Regions from separate parts of the Streptomyces sp. MAR4 CNX-425 genome, predicted to be linked through region 1. Evidence: riboswitches for the same ligand, from Rfam matches in the RefSeq annotation. Region 1 holds a riboswitch; the other holds the start of a gene.
What was found. A riboswitch is a leader RNA that binds a small molecule or an ion and turns the genes downstream of it on or off. The one in region 1 is predicted to bind S-adenosylmethionine.

Region 2: linked by a shared signal. The riboswitch ahead of thrC (threonine synthase) and the one ahead of ACHZ99_RS02575 (aminotransferase class V-fold PLP-dependent enzyme) in region 1 are both predicted to bind S-adenosylmethionine.

What each region holds. Positions count from the first base shown of each region.
Region 1 covers NZ_JBMDLF010000001.1:586,537-591,914, forward strand. Annotated here, with positions in the region: gene ACHZ99_RS02565 (SLC13 family permease) at 1-832, shown strand, start outside; gene ACHZ99_RS02570 (glycerate kinase) at 909-2,090, shown strand; gene ACHZ99_RS02575 (aminotransferase class V-fold PLP-dependent enzyme) at 2,179-3,570, opposite strand; SAM riboswitch class IV at 3,911-4,028, opposite strand; gene trpD (anthranilate phosphoribosyltransferase) at 4,118-5,185, opposite strand; gene ACHZ99_RS02585 (cytochrome b) at 5,313-5,378, opposite strand, start outside.
Region 2 covers NZ_JBMDLF010000013.1:216,629-222,006, reverse strand. Annotated here, with positions in the region: gene ACHZ99_RS30240 (MoaD/ThiS family protein) at 1-255, opposite strand, end outside; gene thrC (threonine synthase) at 252-1,556, opposite strand; SAM riboswitch class I at 1,574-1,713, opposite strand; gene ACHZ99_RS30230 (glucosyl-3-phosphoglycerate synthase) at 1,887-2,960, shown strand; gene ACHZ99_RS30225 (alpha,alpha-trehalose-phosphate synthase (UDP-forming)) at 3,873-5,327, shown strand.

The DNA of each region.
Region 1 (5,378 bases):
GGAGGCGACCGGGGAGCGGATCGGCTTCACCGAGTGGCTGCTGCTCGGGCTGCCGCTGGCGATCGCCACCGCCCACCTCGCCGCCGAGGTGGTGCTGCTGACGACGACGCGGCGCGCGGACCGCAAGGGCCCGGTGCGCCTGACCGCCGGGCAGATACAGGAGCACACCGAACAGCCGGTCACCGGGCCGCTGTCGCAGGCCGAGGCGCGCTGCGCGCTGCTGCTCGGCACGGTGGTGGTGCTGTGGTGCAGCGAGCCGCTGCACCGGGTGCCGCCGGCGGTGGTGGCGCTGATCGGCGCGGTGGTCGCGGCGTCGCCGGTGATAGGGACCGTACGGCTGAAGGACGCGCTCAAGACGGTGCCGTGGTCCCTGCTGCTGTTCATGGCCGCGACGATGGCGATGGGGATCGCGCTGTCGGAGTCGGAGGCCGCCGCCTGGCTGGTCTCCGGGCTGCCCGGCGGCTCCTCGGTCCCGGCGTGGGCGTTCCTCGCCGCGGTGGTCGCCGTGAGCACCGCCGCCCACCTCGTGCTCCAGTCCCGCTCCGCGCGCTCCAGCGTGCTCGTCCCGCTGGTCATCGCCGCGGCGCTGGCCGCCGGCGTCAACCCCGTCGCCGCCGCCCTCGCCTCCACGGCGGCGGCCGGTTTCTGCCAGACCCTGCCCGCGTCCGCCAAGCCCGTCGCGCTCTTCTCGGACGTGCCGGGCGTACCCACGTACACGCCGCGCGACCTGCTGCGCACGGCCGCGGTGCTGGCGCCGCTGACGGCGGGGCTGGTGCTGCTGTTCGCGCTGGCGGTCTGGCCGCTGCTCGGCGTGCCGGTCACGGACGGCTGACCGCCCGCCCCGCCCGCCCCGGCCTCCTCACCGACCCCGCACACCCCCACGCACGTCCAACCTCCCGGGAGCCCTCATGATCAACCGTGTCGTCGTCGCCCCCAGCGGCTTCAAGGAGTCCCTGTCCGCCGAGGCCGCCGCCGAAGCCATCGCCGAAGGCGTCGGCCGCGTGCTGCCCGACGCCGCCGTCGACCTCATCCCGCTGGTCGACGGCGGCGAGGGGACCGCGCAGGCGCTGGCCGCCGCCACCGGCGGCCGGCTCGTGCCGCTGACCGCCACCGGACCGGTCGGCGACCGGCTGGAGACGCACTTCGGGCTCCTCGGCGACGGCACCACCGCGGTGGTGGAGATGGCCGCCGTCGCCGGCCTCGCCCTGGTCCCCCGGCCCCGCCGCGACCCGGGCGGCACCACCACGTACGGGGTCGGCGAGCTGATCCGCGCCGCCCTCGACCGCGGCGTACGGCGCATCGTCGTCGGCTGCGGCGACTCCGGCACCTCCGACGGCGGCGCCGGCGCCCTCACCGCCCTCGGCGCCCGGCTCCTCGACGCCGACGGCCGCCCCCTCGCCCCCGGCGGCGCCGCCCTCGCCCGGATCGCCCGCGTCGACACCGCCGGGCTCGACCCGCGGCTCGCGGAAACGGAGCTGCTGGTGGCCTGCAACCCGTACAACGTGCTGTGCGGCCCGCGCGGCGTCGCGCGCGTCTTCGGCCCGCAGAAGGGCGCGACGCCGGGGCAGGTGGCGGAGCTGGCCGCCGCGCTCGACCGCTGGGCCGACGTCCTCACCCGCGACCTCCCGGCGCCCGGCACGGACCTCCGCCGCGGCGCCGGCACCGGCGCCTCCGGCGGCCTCGGCGCCGGGCTCGCGGCCGTCGGCGCCCGCCTCCTCCCCCGCTTCGAGGTGCTCCTCGGCCACCTCGACCTCGACGCCCGGCTGGCCGCCGCCGACCTCGTCATCACCGCGGAGGGCGCGCTCGACCACCAGACCCCGCGCGGCAAGGTCCCCGCGGAGGTGGCGCGGCGCGCCAAGCTGCACGACCGCCCGGTCCTGGCGCTCGCGGGCACCCTCGGCGAGGGCGCGCACGAGATCCACGGCACCGGCGTCGACGCCTACGGCACCATCATCCCGGGCCCGATGGCACTGCCCGAAGCGCTGCTGCGGGCCCGGGAGTTCCTGGCGGACGCGGCCGAACGGTCGCTGCGGATGGTGCTGCTGGGCAGCGCGCTGGCCGCGCGGCCGGCGGCCGGGGCCGGACGGTAGCCGCGGGCTCCGGACCGGGAGGAGGAGCGGCGGTACGGCGGAACGGGACGGACGCGCGCCGCCGCGCGGCCGGGCCCCGGCCCCGCGCTCAGACCTCCCGGTCCGCGCCGGTGGCGGGGACGCAGCGGCCGTCCACCGTGCGGTACGACCACCGCGCCCCGTCGCGCACCAGCGACCCCAGCGCCGCCAGGAACCGGTCCACGTGCTCGTCCGGCGTGCCCGCCCCGAAGCTCACCCGCACCGCGTTCAGCGGCAGCTCCCCCTCCCCCGTACCGCCCCCGCACTCCGCGGACTCCGTGGACCCGCCCGCCCCGGCCGCCCCGCCGAGCAGCGCCCGCACCAGCGGGTGCGCGCAGAACAGCCCGTCCCGCACCCCGATGCCGTGCTCCGCCGACAGCGCCGCCGCCAGGTGCGCGCTGCGCCAGCCGTCGACCACGAACGAGATCACCCCCACCCGCGCCGCGTCCGCCCCGAACAGCGACAGCACCCGCACCCCCGGCAGCTCCGCGAGCCCCGCGAGGACCCGCGCCACCAGCGCCCGCTCCCGCGCCACCAGCGCGTCGAACCCGGCCTCCGTCAGTGCCTTGCACGCCGAGGCGATCGCGTACGCGCCGATCACGTTCGGCGACCCCGCCTCGTGGCGCGCCGCGGTCGTCTGCCACTCGACGTCCAGCCCCCCGTCCGCCGCGCGCCCCACCCGCCGGCTGGCGCCGCCGCCCGCGAGGTACGGCGGCGCGGCCCGCAGCCAGTCCGCCCGGCCCGCCAGGACGCCGGCGCCGAAGGGCGCGTACAGCTTGTGCCCGGAGAAGGCCACCCAGTCCACGCCCAGCTCCGCCACGTCCACCGGGTGATGCGGCGCGAGCTGCGCCGCGTCCAGGACCAGCCGCGCCCCGTGCCGGTGCGCCGCGGCGGTCAGCTCCCGTACGGGCCACAGCTCGCCGGTGACGTTCGAGGCGCCGGTGACGCAGACCAGCGCCGGCCCGTCGCCGACCCGCGCGGCGAGCGCGGAGTCCAGCGCCGCCACCGCCTGCCCGGGGCTGCCGGGCGCGGGGAGGACGGTGACCCGGCCGGCCGTGGAGCCGGGCCGCCGCCAGGGCAGCAGGGCGGCGTGGTGCTCGGTCTCGAAGACGTAGACCTCGGTCCCCGGCGGCAGCGCGGTGGCCAGCAGGTTGAGCGAGTCGGTGGTGGAACGGGTGAAGACGACCTGGTCGCCGGGGCGGCAGCCGAGGAACCCGGCGACCGTGGCCCGGCTGGACTCGTACAGCTCGGTGGACAGCTGCGAGAGGTAGCCGGCGCCGCGGTGCACGCTGCCGTAGTACGGCGCGTAGGCGGCGACGTCGTCCCAGACGCGCTGGAGCGCCGGGGCGCTGGCGGCGTAGTCGAGGGCGGCGTACTCGGCGTCGCCGCCGGTGACGAGCGGGGCGCGGACCTCGCGGCCGAGTACGGGCAGACAGGCGGAGGCGAGCGTGGACGCGGACATGCGGAACTCCCGTGGGCGGACGTGCGGATGCGGGCTGACGGGCCGTACGGCCCGGAACCGGCCCGGAGGGCCGGGCGCGCGGCGCCCGGAGGCGGAAACCGCGCGGGGGGGCGGAGGCCCTCAGGGCCTGCCCGGCGGACCGTCTCGCGGTCCCGCGAGGCGCCGGCGCGCGGCGCCGGCGCGGCGTGCACGACCCGGTGTGCGGGCGGCGCCCCGCCCGCCGGTGGACGTTGCCGGGCGCCGCGGGATCTCCGAACCGGATCCGCCGGACAGGCCCTAGCGCATTCGCTTGCTCACGGCGGTACTCCCTCGGCCGACCAGGACCCCTGGATACGCGAGGGGTCCGCGCTTGCCGCAGACCTCGCTGCCTGCGGCCCGGTCATCACCCGGGGCACCCCGCCACGGACGGAGGGTTGCCGGACAGCGGGCCGGGGCCTTGATCGCTGTCGCTCGTGACCTGGTCAGGAGTATGCGCACCGGAGAGCCGCGGCGCAACCCGGTTGCCCGGACTGTCCGCAACTCTCCGGAAATCGGCGGCCAAAGCCCCTCAGGCGTTGCTGGCCGCCACCCAGCGCTCCAGCGCCCGCTGCGCCGATCCCGAGTCGATCGACTCCGCCGCCCGTACGATCCCCGCCGCGATCCGGTCCGGCAGCGGGCCGTCCGCGTCGCCGTCCAGGGCCGTGAGGGCCGCCGCCGCGTTGAGCAGGACCGCGTCGCGCACCGGGCCGGTCTCGCCGGCGAGCAGCCGGCGGGCGACGTCCGCGTTGTACGAGGCGTCGGCGCCCCGCAGCGCCTCCACCGGCACCAGGTCGATGCCGACGTCCCGGGGGTCGAAGGTCTCCCGCCGCACCGCGCCGCCGCGCACGGTCCACACCTGGGAGGTGGCCGTCGTGGTCAGCTCGTCCAGCCCGTCGTCGCCGCGGAAGACGAGCGCGGACGCGCCGCGCTCGGCCAGCACCCCGGCCATGATGGGCGCCATCCGGGCGTCCGCGACGCCGGTGGCCTGCGCCCCGACCCGGGCGGGGTTGGTGAGCGGGCCGAGGAAGTTGAACGGGGTGGCCACGCCCAGCTCCTTGCGCGTCTGCGCGACGTGCCGCAGCGCGGGGTGGAACTTCACCGCGAAGCAGAACGTGATGCCCGCCTCCCCGACGACCTCGGCGACCCGCTGCGGCGTGAGGTCGAGGTTGACCCCCAGCTTCTCCAGCACGTCGGAGGCGCCGGAGGCGGAGGACGCCGCCCGGTTGCCGTGCTTGACGACCTTCGCACCGGTCCCGGCGACAACGATCGCGGACATGGTGGAGATGTTGACGGTACGGGCCCGGTCGCCGCCGGTGCCGACGACGTCCACGGTCGGGCCGGGGACGTCGATGGTGTGGGCGTGCTCGTACATCGTGCGCACCAGCCCGGACAGCTCCGCGACCGTCTCGCCCTTGGCCCGCAGCGCGACCGCGAACCCGGCGATCTGCGCGTTGCTGGCCTCGCCCGACATGATCTGGTCCATGGCCCAGGCGGTGTCCTCGGCGCTCAGGTCCCGCCCGGCGATCAGCGCGCTGATGACGTCCGGCCAGGAACGCGCGGCCGAGCTGTCGCCTCCTGCTGCCGTCTGCACGCTCATGGCACACCATCCCGTGGGTCGTCTCGGCTGACGGGCGTCAGCTTATCGGGGGCAGGGTACGCCGAAGGGCCCCCGTCCGATTCCTGGACGGGGGCCCTCGCCGGCGATCCGCCGGGCGGCGTACGGGTCAGTGGTGCCCGTGGCCGCTGGTGATCTCCTCGTACTCGCGCCGGGTCGGCTTCGGGATCTGGCC
Region 2 (5,378 bases), on a different contig from region 1:
GATGATCGACACCCCCGCCCCCTCCGGAGTGGGAGTCTGCAGGCCATCGGCGAAGCGGACGTCGTCATCGTTCACGTAGACGTTCACGAATCGGCGCAGCTTGCCTTGATCGTCCAGCACCCGCGCGGCGATCCCGCGGTGGTTCTTCTCCAGGTCTTCGATCACGTCGGCCAGGGTCGCGCCCTCGGCGCTCACCTCGGCCCGGCCGTCTGTATACGTACGAAGGATGGTCGGAATTCGGACGTTCACGCTCATGATGCGAGGCCAGCCTCTCGGAAGGAGTCGAGTGTGGGACGGATGATCGCGCTCGGCCCCGTGGTGGCGGCGACCGCGTCGAGAGTCTTCAGGCCGTCGCCGGTGTTGATCGCGACGGTGGTCTCGGCCGGGTCGATCCGGCCGTCCGCGACGAGCTTCGCCAGCACGCCGAACGTCACGCCGCCCGCCGTCTCCGCGAAGACGCCCTCGGTACGGGCCAGCAGCTTGACCGCGTCGACGACCTCCGCGTCCGTGACGTCCTCCACCGCACCCCCGGTACGGCGCGCCACGTCCAGCACATACGGGCCGTCGGCCGGGTTCCCGATCGCCAGGGACTTGGCGATCGTGTCCGGCCGCACGGGACGTACGACGTCGTGGCCGTCCTTGTAGGCCCGCGAGACCGGCGAGCAGCCGGCCGCCTGAGCCCCGAAGATCCGGTACGGGCGCTCCTCGACCAGCCCCGTCGCGATCAGCTCCTTCAGCCCCTTGTCGATCTTCGTGAGCTGGGAGCCGGAAGCCACCGGAATGACGATGTTGTCCGGGAGCCGCCAGCCGAGCTGCTCGCAGATCTCGTACGCCAGAGTCTTCGAGCCCTCCGCGTAGTACGGCCGCAGGTTGACGTTCGTGAAGCCCCAGCCCTCCCCCGCCGAATCGCCGATCAGCTCCGAACAGAAGCGGTTCACGTCGTCGTACGTGCCCTCGATACCGACGACGTCCCCGCCGTAGACCGCCGCCATCACGACCTTCGCGTGCTCCAGGTCGTACGGGATGAACACGCACGACCGCAGCCCCGCCCGCGCCGCCGCCGCGCCGACCGCACCCGCCAGGTTGCCCGTGGAGGAACAGGACAGCGTGGTGAAACCGAACGCACGGGCCGCCTCGACGGCGATGGCGACGACACGGTCCTTGAAGGAGTGCGTGGGATTGCCGGAGTCGTCCTTGACATGCAGCTCGCCCGTGACACCCAGCTCGGCCGCGAGCCGGTCCGCACGGTGCAACCGGGTGAAGCCCGGATTCAGATTCGGCTTGCCCGCCACATCGGCCGGCACCGGCAGCAGCGGCGCGTACCGCCAGATACTCCGCGGCCCGGCCTCGATACGCTCCCGCAGCCGCGCGGCGGACGCCGCGTCACCACCGGGCAGGTCGTACGCCGCCTCCAGCGGCCCGAAACACGACAGGCACGCGAAAACGGGACCCAGCGGCACCCGCTCCCCGCACTCCCGGCAGGACAGCGCGACGGCCGGACCCAGATCGGGGGCGCCATCGACGGCGGTGGGGGTGGCAGCTGTCTCTACAGCCATACTGGCGAGGCCCTCTCTCCTCATCTTCCCCGCGACGCATCTCGCCGCAGGACGGAATTGGCACCATCACCGTCCGGGGCCTCGCAGCGTCGCGAGTGCCGGACGGAGGGTTGCCGGGGCTTCAACGGGCCGTTCCCTCTGCCCCTCTGGATGAGCTCTGTATGGCACCGGCCAGGCCGGAGCATTTGTCCCGCGCACCGACCCCGACATAGGGACGGCACGCGCGTTGTTCAAGACTGTAACCGACGACCAGGACAGTTGTGAGGACGCGTCCGATACGCGAGACAGCCCTCACACCGCACAGGACCACCGGCAAGGGGAGGCCCGCAGGTGCTCGAAGACGTGGAGCAGTGGCTGAAGACACGGTCCTGGTCCGCGGCTGACCGGCCGCGGGCCCGGCTCCTCGCCGCCAAACGGGCACTGGGAGCGCGCGGAACCGTCAGCGTCGTCCTGCCCGCGCTGAACGAAGAGGCGACGGTCGGGCAGATCGTCGCGGCGATCCGGGCGGAGCTGATGGCGCCGCAAGGCGCAGCGGAGGGGAACGGGGCGAAGGGCGGCAGGGCGGAGGGCGACCCGCTCGTGGACGAGCTGATCGTGCTCGACTCCGGCTCCACCGACCGCACGGCGGAAGTCGCCGCCGCGGCGGGCGCACGGGTCGTACACCGCGACGAAGTACTCCCGCGAGTGCCGGCGGCACCCGGCAAAGGCGAGGTGCTGTGGCGATCGCTGCTGGTGACACGGGGCGAGATCGTCTGCTTCGTCGACGCGGACCTGCGGGACTTCGACCCGGCGTTCGTCAGCGGGATCGTGGGCCCGCTGCTGACGGAGCCGGACGTGGAGTTCGTGAAGGCGGTGTACGACAGGCCGCTGGGCGGCGGCGCGGTGAGCCCTGGCGGACAGGGCGGGCGGGTGACGGAGCTGGTGGCCCGGCCACTGCTGAACCTCCACTGGCCCCTGCTGGCCGGCTTCGTCCAGCCGCTCGGCGGCGAGTACGCGGCACGGCGCTCCCTCCTGGAACGGCTGCCCTTCCCGGTGGGATACGGCGTGGAGCTCGGCCTGCTCGTCGACGCACTGCACACCGTGGGACTGGACGCACTCGCCCAGGTCGACGTCGGCGCCCGCCGCCACCGCCACCAGGACGACCGGGCCCTCGGCCGCATGGCCGCGGCAATCTACCGCACCGCGCAGCTGCGGCTGGCGCGGGGACACCTCGTGCGGCCGCGGCTGACGCAGTTCGAGCGCGGGGCGGGCGGGGAGTTCGAACCACGGACGTACGGGGTGGACACGGAGGAGCGGCCGCCGATGCGGGAGATCCCCGAGTACGCGAGCCTGCGCCGGGCGGGCCGGGGCGGGGTACGGGGCCGGGGCCGCGGCGAGGCGGACCCGGGGGCGACGGTGGCGTAGGGGGTGGGGGGGATCCCCGTACCCGCCCCTTCCCGAAACTCAGGGCTGCGCCCCGAGCCCCGCCGGGAGCTCCGCCCCCGCACCCCCGGGGCTCCGCCCCGAACCCCGCCGAGCGGTCCACCCCCGTCGGGCTGACCGCCGGGGGCTCCGCCCCCCGAGCCCCCACCGGGGCTCCGCCCCGGCACCCCCGCGGGGCTCCGCCCCGAACCCCACAGTGCGCGACACCCGCCACCGGGGCTCCGCCCCGAACCCCGCCGAGCGCTCGCCCCACTGGAGCTGCTCGCCGGGGGCTCCGCCCCCGAACCCCCGCGGGACTGCGCCCCGGGCCCTCACGGCTGCCCCGGCCCCCTCCGGAGACCCCGCCTCCACCCCCACCGGGGCTCCGCCCCGAAACCCCACGGGACAGCGCACCGGACCCCGCCAAGGCTCCGCCCCCGCTCCCCCCGGGCCTGCATCCCGGACCCCACGGCGCTCCACCTCCCCACGGGGCTCCGCTGCCGCTCCCGCCGGGCCTGCGCCCCGGACCCCACGGCGCTCCACCTCCCCACGGGGCTCCGCCCCGCACCCCCACCGGGGCTCGGCCCCCGCACCCCCACCGGGGCTCGGCCCCCGCACCCCCCGCGGGGCTCCGCCCCGAACCCCACCGCGCGGCACCCGCCACCGGGCTCCGCCCCCCACCGCCGCCCGGCTCCGCACCGAACCTCCGCCGCCTCCGACCGCCGCCCGGCTCCGGACCGAACCCCCGCCGCCCCCGCAACCGCCCCCGTGGTGCTCCGCCCCCTCCGGGCCTCCCGCCCCCCTCCGGGGCCCCCGCCCCGGCCGTCCCCGCGGCCCCCGCGGAGCGGGTGGTGTCCTCCGGCCACACCGCCCTGCCCGCGTTTCACCGGCCCCCTCCGCGGCTAGGCTCGGCCCATGGCCGAGCCCCCGCGTGCCCCCCTCCTCGTCGCCTCCAACCGCGGCCCCGTCTCCTACTCCCTCCGCGACGACGGCGACCTCGCCGCCCGTCGCGGCGGCGGCGGGCTCGTCTCCGGGCTCAGCGCCGTCGGCCCCGACGCCGGGGCGCTGTGGGTGTGCGCCGCCCTCGGGGACGGGGACCGGGAGGCCGTGCGGCGCGGGGTGGCGGAGCCCGGGGTGCGGATGCTCGGCATCGACCCCGGCGTCTTCCACGACGCCTACAACGGCGTCGCGAACTCCGTGCTGTGGTTCGTCCACCACATGCTCTACGACATCCCCGTCTCCCCCGTCTTCGACGCCGCCTTCCGCCGCCGCTGGGCCGCCTACGAGACGTACAACCGCGCCTTCGCCGACGCCCTCGCCGACGGCGCCGAGCACGGCGCGGCCGTGCTCGTGCAGGACTACCACCTCTGCCTGGTGCCCCGGATGCTCCGCGAGCGCCGACCCGACCTCAGGATCTCGCACTTCACGCACACCCCTTGGGCCCCGCCCGAATACTTCCGCCTCCTCCCCGACGACATCGCCGCCGCCCTTCTCCGCGGGCTCCTCGGCGCCGACCGCGTCGGCTTCCACACCCGCCGCTGGGCCGAAGCCTTCGTCTCCTGCTGCTTCGACGTCCTCGGCAACGAGACCGACTCCTACCGGGAGAAGACCTCCTGGCGCGTCGACTCCGCCCTCCCCGACCGCCGCGGCAAGCGCACCACGTTCGTCGACGTGCACGCCCTCGGCGCCGACGCCGGCTTCCTGCGCGAACGCTCCCGCCGCCCCGACGTCGCCGAGCGGATGACCGCCCTCCGCGCGCAGATCGGCGGCGCCGACCGCCACGTCCTCGTCCGCGTCGACCGCACCGAGCTGTCGAAGAACATCGTCCGCGGCCTCCTCGCCTACCGCCGCCTGCTGGAGCGGCGGCCCGAGTGGCGCGGGCGGGTGGTGAAGCTGGCGTTCGCGTACCCGTCGCGGCAGGACCTGGCCGTGTACCGGGACTACACCGCCGAGGTCGCCCGCCTCGCCGCGGAGATCAACGAGACGTACGGCACGGACGGCTGGCAGCCCGTCGTGCTGCACGTCGAGGACGACTTCGCCCGCTCCCTCGCCGCGTACCGCCTCGCCGACGTGGCGCTGGTCAACCCGCTGCGCGACGGCATGAACCTGGTCGCGAAGGAGATCCCGGTGGTCTCGGACGACGGCTGCGCGCTGGTGCTGTCGCGGGACGCGGGCGCGTACGCCGATCTCGGCGAGGACGCGCTCGTCGTGCACCCGTACGACGTGGAGGCCACGGCGGAGGCGCTGCACGCGGCGCTGTCGATGCCGCGCGACGAACGCGCCCGCCGGACCGAGCGGCTCGCCGCGGCGGCCACGGCGCTGCCGCCGCAGGAGTGGTTCCTGGCGCAGCTGAACGCGCTGCGGGGGTAGCCAGGGGGTCGGGGCGGACCCCCGGGGGGGGCCTGCCCCGACGCGGTCTGC